One region of the Lacticaseibacillus parahuelsenbergensis genome, then DNA from elsewhere that is predicted to be linked to it. Evidence: a T-box and tRNA genes for the amino acid it is inferred to sense, from the RefSeq annotation. Region 1 holds a T-box; the other holds one or more tRNA genes.
What was found. The T-box of region 1 lies ahead of leuS (leucine--tRNA ligase). A T-box ahead of a tRNA ligase gene usually reads a tRNA of that ligase, here a tRNA-Leu.
Positions count from the first base shown of each region.

Region 1 (4,214 bases):
ATGATTCTTCCACTATATTTACAGATTATTCACGGTAAAAGTGCGCTAGAATCTGGCTTGACACTGCTGCCGGGGGCACTTTTGATTGCGGTCATGAGCCCTGTTACTGGCCAAGTGTTCGACCGTATCGGTGCCAAACGGTTGGCGCAATTGGGGCTTTTTCTCCTCACGATTGCGACACTGCCATATTTCTTCTTGACGACAAACACCCCGTCAATCTTCATTACAGTGATTTATGCGGTACGGATGTTTGGGATTTCAATGGTCATGATGCCATTGACGACCAATGGGATGAATGCGTTGACGCCTGACATGATTCGCCATGGCACGGCGGTGAACAACACGGTACGACAGGTTGCGACTTCGATGACGACGGCGGTTTTGATCTCAGTCCTGTCAAACGTCACCAATCTCACTAAACCGGCAGCCAGCCTGGTAAAAAGTAATCCGCTGCAGTATAAGCAAGACTTTTTCAATGCTACACTCAACGGTTATCACGCGGCCTTTTTACTGGCAGTCGGGTTTAGTCTTGTCGGCTGGATTCTGACATTCTTCCTGAATAGTCACGCCATGTCGCAAGAAGTGACGATTAAAGATGAAAAGAAGGTGAAGGCATGATTCTTTGGTTTTTAGGGTTGATGGTCGTTGGCCTTTATCTTAGTTTCATCATGATGCACCGTTCGCTTAAACGCACCGCATTGATCATTGTGTTTGGTATCGGCGTCGTGGGCAGTTTGTTGCTCATCACGCTGAATGATAATGCCCATTTTGGGATGGTTAAGCGGACAACGACCGACGAGCAGACCATTTATACCGCATCGCCTAATGCGCAAATGCCGATGCTTTTGAAGCAAACCGTGGGAACTGCCGGCAAACACGCCGTTTATATTTACAAAACGGATCCTAAGAAAAAGGCCGTGCATACCAAAGCCGACCTAGCCGTGCATAATAAAGTTTCCAGAACGTCTGATACGACCGCTTCATTAACGAGTAAGACGACACAGTGGGAATATCAAAATGGCTTTTATGGTGCACTATTCAATCATGAAGGTGCCGACCAGTTCGTCTCTCAGCATAACCAGCTCGCCATTCCCAAAAGCTGGTTCGTTTTGACCACGACGCAGGCCAAGCAGCTGAGCACCAAGTTAAAAGCGTTGCAGCACCCAACTGCGCAGCAAAAAGCCGCCTTGGCGACAAAGGTGAAAGCCAAAGCAGCAGAATTGGTCAAAGCCGATCCGAAGTTGGCGACGGATCAGACCACGCTAATGAAGCAGGCTCAAAAAGCCGTGCAACAAGAGCTGATCCAGCAAGCCGTGCAGGATGTGCAGGCACATAAATAGTTAATGACAATGTATGTGGTGCAGTGACGCACGCACAATAGTCAACTCAAGGCATTAAAAAAGCAGATGGCGAGTTTTCTCTCAGCGATCTGCTTTTTGCTTACGTTGATGCTGGCGAGATAAGTAGGGATTGAAAAACCACCAACTCAGCATTAACAAGGCGAATCCCAACGAAAAGCCGGCAAAGACATCGGTCGGATAGTGGACACGGACAAAGATGCGTGAATAGCCGGTCAAGCCGATCATCAAGACTGCCAGGATCGTGATCAGCCATTTGCCAGTCGGATGTTTGAGCAATGTCCATGCCAAAAGAATAATCGTGCCATAAAACATCATGGTGCCACTGGAATGCCCGCTGGGGAAACTGAATCCGCTGGCTTTGACTAAGGCGCGAATTTGCGGATCGGCGATGAACGGCCGCGGCCGTTGGATCAGATATTTGATGCTGACATTGAGCACCCCCATGATGGCGCCAACGCTGGCTGCAAACACGGCTGCACTCCGATAACGGCAAAGTAAAAGCCCTGCCGCCAAGACCATGGTTAAAACAATTAAAATGCTGGGGTTTCCTAATTCGGTAATGACGAGAAGCAGCGGTTTAAGCGTTGCTGCGTGAAAGTGGGTCACAAAGGCGATAACGCGCTGATCGACCGTATGAATCCAGTTTGCGTTGTTAACAATGCCGACTAGTAAGGTAATGAAAATGATTAATGCAGATCCTGATAGATAAAGTGGTAGTGAACGACGTTGTGCCAAAACAAACCTCCCAAAATAAGCACAATCGACTGTAACGAATGCGCTAAGAAAATGCCTAATATAAATAGAATAGCATAATGACCATTGAACACATCTAAGGTTTTTGCTATGATTGATGCAATAATCAAACGAACAAAGGAGTAGTAAGTCGATGCGGGGATCAGAGAGCAGGCGGTGGTGCGAGCCTGACGATGCTAAGACTGAACTGGCCTTTGAAGTTGCTGCGGTGAAGCCAGTAATCGCAGCCGGTCGGACCGTTATCTCCTTTGAGCGCTGTGCAAACAGAACTTAGGTGGTACCGCGGCTGAGCCGTCCTAATGAAAATAGGGCGGTTTTTTGTTTGAAAGATTAGTGAACTAGTTCACGTTATAGCGCGCCGGTTCACGCTCACATTAACGCGTTCACCGGCGCAGGGTCTGCGTGTAAGGACCTTGGTCGCAATGGCCTAAGTTCGGGCCATCACGCCCAAGGCCGCTTACACTCCGACCCCTAAACGCGCCGGTTCACGCTCACATTAACGCGTTCACCGGCGCAGGAGCTTGCGTATAAGGACCTTGGTCGCAATGGCCTAAACCCGGGCCATCACGCCCAAGGCCACTTATACTTCAGCTCCTAAGCGCGCCGGTTCACGCTCACAAAAAATTGGGAGGTAAAAAAATGGCATACGATCATCATGAGATCGATAAGAAGTGGCAACGTTATTGGGCAGAGCATAACGAGTTTAATACCACGACTGATCCGAAAAAACCGAATTTTTATGCATTGGACATGTTTCCATATCCGTCAGGCCAAGGCCTGCATGTTGGGCATCCGGAAGGGTATACGGCAACCGATATTGTTGCGCGAATGAAACGGATGCAGGGGTTCAACGTGTTGCATCCAATGGGCTGGGACGCATTCGGTTTGCCGGCTGAGCAATATGCCTTGAATACCGGACACAATCCGCGTACCTTCACCAAGCAAAACATTGAAACGTTCAAGCGTCAAATTAATAGTCTTGGCTTTTCATACGACTGGAATCGCGAAATTAATACGACGGATCCAAATTATTATAAGTGGACGCAATGGATTTTTGAACAACTGTATAAACATGGGTTGGCCTATGAAGCCGAAGTGCCGGTTAACTGGAGTCCGGACTTAGGAACCGTTGTGGCCAATGAGGAAGTTATCGATGGCAAAACCGAACGCGGCGGATTTCCAGTCATTCGCAAACCAATGCGGCAGTGGATGCTGAAGATTACGGCGTATGCGGATAAGCTGCTTGCTGATCTCGATGACCTAGACTGGCCGGAATCGATCAAACAGATGCAACGCAACTGGATCGGCAAATCTACCGGTGCGCAGATTACCTTTGCAGTCACCGACAGTCAGGAAAAATTCGACGTGTTCACAACGCGTCCGGACACCCTTTTTGGCGCTACCTATGTGGTGATGGCACCTGAACACGAATTGGTTGAAAAAATTACAACACCGGAGCAGCAGGCAGTTGTCGATGCCTATGTTGAAGAAGCCGCACGTAAATCCGATCTGGATCGGACCGCGCTGGATAAAGAGAAAACCGGTGTCTGGACCGGCGCTTATGCTACGAATCCGGTTAATGGCGAGAAACTGCCAATTTGGATCTCGGATTATGTCCTGGCGACGTATGGTACTGGGGCAATCATGGCGGTACCGGCGCATGATGATCGTGACTATGCCTTCGCCAAAAAGTTTGGGATCGAAATCAAGCCGGTTATCGAAGGTGGCAATATTGATGAGGCAGCCTACACTGGCGATGGGGTCCACATCAATTCCGAATTTTTGGATGGCTTAAACGAACAGGATGCCATTGATCGAATGATTAGCTGGTTGGAAGACAAGGGTATTGGTCACGCCAAAGTTAATTATAAGTTGCGCGATTGGGTCTTTTCCCGTCAGCGGTATTGGGGCGAGCCGATTCCGGTGATTCATTGGGAAGACGGCGAAACCACACTGGTACCGGAAGATGAACTGCCACTGGTATTGCCTGAAGAAGTCGATATCAAGCCAAGCGGGACTGGTGAAAGTCCATTGGCCAATTTGACAGATTGGGTCAATGTTGTCGACAAAAACGGGCGCAAAGGCAAGCGGGAAACCAAC
Region 1 is NZ_CP132482.1:836,481-840,694, forward strand. Features, by position in the region: gene LACPH_RS04055 (MDR family MFS transporter) at 1-618, shown strand, start outside; gene LACPH_RS04060 (DUF4811 domain-containing protein) at 615-1,340, shown strand; gene LACPH_RS04065 (phosphatase PAP2 family protein) at 1,422-2,096, opposite strand; T-box leader at 2,223-2,416, shown strand; gene leuS (leucine--tRNA ligase) at 2,754-4,214, shown strand, end outside.

Region 2 (4,214 bases), 940 kb from region 1:
AAGCAGCACCAAACAAGTTCAGCTTTCAGTCAGGACTTGTCAACTTTTCGCCACTCTACGGGTTCAACCGAATAGTAAATTTTTGTGTCAAGCGATTTTCGACTTTGACAGTAAATTCCATAAAACATGCGTCCGAAAACTGGACGCGAGATGATCCTAATTAGACTTGAATCGCTTGTGAATTCTTGTATGGATATCGTTCGGCGACCAACTGTTTAACCCTTGTCCTGTTAATGCCAAGAGAATCAAGGTAATCGCGATAGTTAGCGCGGCGCCACGGATGCGTGATTGCCGGGATTTTCTTGGTTCGTTTAGGAGTTGGTGCCGCAGCTGGCGTAAGATCGAATTTGGCTGACATGAACTGTTCTTTTGGCACACAGAAAAGGTCGTACACCTGGTCATCATCAGTGGTCATATAAAGTCTGCCCGTGAAGCTTTTGATGACTAAGACCTTTGTATGCGGGGGTAAATAAACCAATTCGCCATTCCGGTGTGGCAGATAGCGTTTGTTATCAAAGCGAACACAATGTCCGTGGCCGATGCTGCGTTCATTGGCAATGATCAAAATATTGTCAATTTCCTTGGGTGTTAGTTGCTTATCAAACACCGACATGCTACTTTTGATGGTAGATGCGAAGCGGTCATTGTAACGCTTGATAAAGCCGACCAAAAACCGATTGGCATCTGCGATTGTGGTGATGTTATGCAACCGCAGTTCACTTGTGAGCCGATCTTGAAAAGTCTCCAGAAGACGTTCTATGCGGCCTTTGGCTTGCGGAATACTGGTGACCGAAAGTTCTGTTCCAAGTGTCTGGCAGGCATAACCGAAACGTGTAAGAGGGTTCTCGGTCGAAGGTGAGCCCTCTTTTTTGTTGCTGTTAAACACGGTGCGCCGATCCGTTAGGAATTCTGCTGGAGCGCCATAATCGCGAAGGACTTGGGCAAACACATGATAATAGCCGCTGAGTGTTTCTTGTTTGGCAAAGTAGCCGCCGACAACGTTCCCGGACTGATCATCAATGGCTGCGTGTAAGGTGGTTTTTTGAGTACCAAACCAATACTCCCAGGAAGCATCCATTTGTACCTGTTCACCAGAATAATGTTTCCGAGGACGTTCTGGATGGGCTTTGATGTTTTCAACGACCTCGATGGCTGACAAGGTGGCTTCATCACGTTTGGATAGGAGCTTGGACTTCTTTTCTTTTTCTTTTAATTCACGCTTGACTCGGCGCTTGGTGGCTTTATGGGCTTTGGGTGAGAGAATGTGGTGGTGTCTGAATAAGAGCCGGAGTGAGGATTCGGAGATGGCGATTTGTTCGGCAGTGGTTAAGAACTCGTGAAAATGGGCGATGTTGAATCCGGCATACTTGTTGGTGTACAGACGAATAATCTGGCGTTCGAGTTGCGCGTTGCGTTTGTTGGCGGGCTCACGACCGGCATTGCCATGGATAAAGCCGTCTTTGCCTTGTTGCTTGTAAAGCTTGATCAATCGGTAGATGGTTCGTTCGGAGCGCTTGAGCTTAACGGCTGCGCGTTGCACGGAGGTCTTACCATTGACCACTGCTTTGATGACTCGGTAACGTTCTTCTTCTTTCATTGTTAAGACAACCTTCTTCATGTGATTCCTCCTAGATGTATCTTCTAAGAGGTTACAGTTTTTGTGACACTTTGGCTAACTGCTTACTTAAGACAATATCGCTTGCGGTCGACACGGGTTCAACCGAATAGTAAATTTTTGTTGACTTTGATCATCTGATTTTCTATAATATTTCTTGTGCTTAAATAGCCATGCGGGCATGGCGGAATTGGTAGACGCGCAAGATTAAGGATCTTGTGAGCATTTTTGCTCATGGAAGTTCGAGTCTTCTTGCCCGCAGTGTAAAAAGATCCGACCAACAACGATAACTTGTTGATCGGATCTTTTTTAATGATTGGTTATCCGTAACCGCTTAATTCGAATGAGATAGGAGTAACTTAAAATGCTTCGTGAAGCCCAATTTGTTGATCTGTCTGCAATCGTGGATCTTTACCAACAGCTTACAACGGAAATGGCGACATTGGCGCCGGACACGTATCGACCATTAGCCACTGATAACCGCCAATATTTTGCCGATTATCTGCAAAACGACCTTGCCCGGTTATTTGTGACCGAAAGTCATGGGAAACTTACCGGTTTTGCCTTGGTTGTCTTAGCACAAACCAGTGCCAGTCCTGAATTTGTGCCGCAACATTTTGCCCAACTCATCGATCTCTTTGTCATCCCTGATCAGCGTCATCACGGCTTGGCGAAGCAGCTGATGGCGGCGGTTGCGGCTTTTGCCAAAAGTCACCAGGCATCTTTTATCCAACTCAATGTCCTCAGTGCTAATAAGACGGCTCGTGAAGTATACGCCAAGGCCGGTTTTGAACCAGTCAATTTAACGTTACAAAAGCCACTCAATTGATCTCCGTTTTTTGTAGTCGCAACTTGCCGCGGCAGTGGCCACAGGCATACCGTTTGACGTCAATCCGCCGCCGACGAATGAATTGCCGGCCGCATTGCGTACAAACATAGATATATTGACGGCCGGTCGTGGGCAGCGGCGGAGCAAAGCGGGACCCGCCAACTGCTGCCAGTAATTGGCGGAAATCATGATCGCGGTGTTGGTACCCGCGATGCTGGGCGTACAAATGATAGTGCACCAGTTCATGCTTGATGATGCCATCGGTGATTGCCGGGGGATAAGCGGCAAAGAGTTTGGGGTTAAAGTCCAAATTCATGTCAGCTGGATGAAACCGGCCGCCGGTTGTTTTTAGCCGGGCATTGAAAATGGCATGGTGGCGGAACGGTTGGTGAAATGCCGCCATGGAAATTGCCTCCACGCGTGCCTGTAGTTCTTGGTTTGTCATCGTTGAACATTACCTCCGAGCCAACAGTGTACATCAAGTGATGCTCGATTGCACGACTGACGCTGACCGCTAACCTGCTCACAAACAATCTATACCAGCAATACAAAAATCGGTTCCAGATGTTCATGCATGGTTGATGTGCACGATCATCCGTAACCGATTTTTTCGTCATTCTAAAATTGAATCTGACTCACGCGCACCGCATTCATAATGCGCCGAGACGAACTTACTTGAATGCTTCAATTAGCTAAAAAATATTCTTTAGCTAAAGAACGCCAACACATCCTCACGGGTTAGCGCAGCTTTTCTCTTTTGATCAAAATCAGCCACAATTTGGCCGGCATCTAAAACGATTAAGCGCGTGCCATAGCGTAACGCATCTTCGACTTGATGGGTAATCATTAAGCAGGTTAAATGTTGATCCGAAACAATTTCGTTAGTCAGCGTCATGATTGATTGGCTCGTGTGCGGGTCCAGTGCTGCCGTGTGTTCATCAAGTAATAGCAGATCAGGCTCTCGCATAGTGGCCATTAACAGACTCAGTGCCTGCCGTTGCCCGCCAGAAAGTTGTTCAGTCGGCTTATCAAGCGCTTCAGCCAGACCATTCCCGGTTTTGGCCGCAAGTTCTTTCAGCCGCTCCTTTTGGGCAGTAAGTCCCCGTGAGCGCAAACTTAAGCGCTGGCCACGGTGACTGGCTAATAGCAAGTTTTCGGCGACCGTCATCCGCGGGGCTGTGCCCATTTTTGGATCTTGGAAGACTCGGGCAATGTGACGCGCCCGTTGCTCGGGACGTTGGCCATTCAACTTTTTACCGGCTAAGGTCACCGTTCCTCCGCTCACCGGCAGATCACCGGTAATGGCGTTAAACAGCGTCGATTTTCCTGCGCCGTTATGGCCTAAGACTGTTACGAAATCACCGGTTTTGACCGTTAACGTCACGTCTTGAAGCAAGGTTTTTACTTCCGTTGCGACCGGTACATTGACTGTGACGTGATCTAATATTAATTCAGCCATGTGCCTGCACCCCTTTTTGCAAAACTCGCCGTAATCGCAGTTGATGATCGATTTGCGGTACCATGATGGCAACGGCTAGGACCACTGCCGAAATCAATTTCAGGTCGTCGGCGTTGAATCCCAGTGCCAAAACCACTAGCAGAACAAACCGGTATAGAATACTGCCCAGAATCACGGCGACCAAGCGCTGTGACAAGGTCAGTTCACCGAAAACGACTTCACCGATGATGATGGCAGCAAGCCCGATAACAATGATCCCGATGCCCATATTGACATCCGCATAGCCATTGTTCTGCGCTAACAGGCCCCCG
Region 2 is NZ_CP132482.1:1,777,707-1,781,920, forward strand. Features, by position in the region: gene LACPH_RS08360 (ISNCY family transposase) at 161-1,618, opposite strand; tRNA gene LACPH_RS08365 (tRNA-Leu) at 1,791-1,876, shown strand; gene LACPH_RS08370 (GNAT family N-acetyltransferase) at 1,980-2,444, shown strand; gene LACPH_RS08375 (SprT family protein) at 2,437-2,889, opposite strand; gene LACPH_RS08380 (ABC transporter ATP-binding protein) at 3,151-3,903, opposite strand; gene LACPH_RS08385 (ABC transporter permease) at 3,896-4,214, opposite strand, start outside.
Region 2: it encodes a tRNA-Leu, which carries the amino acid that the T-box ahead of leuS (leucine--tRNA ligase) is inferred to sense. The anticodon was not compared.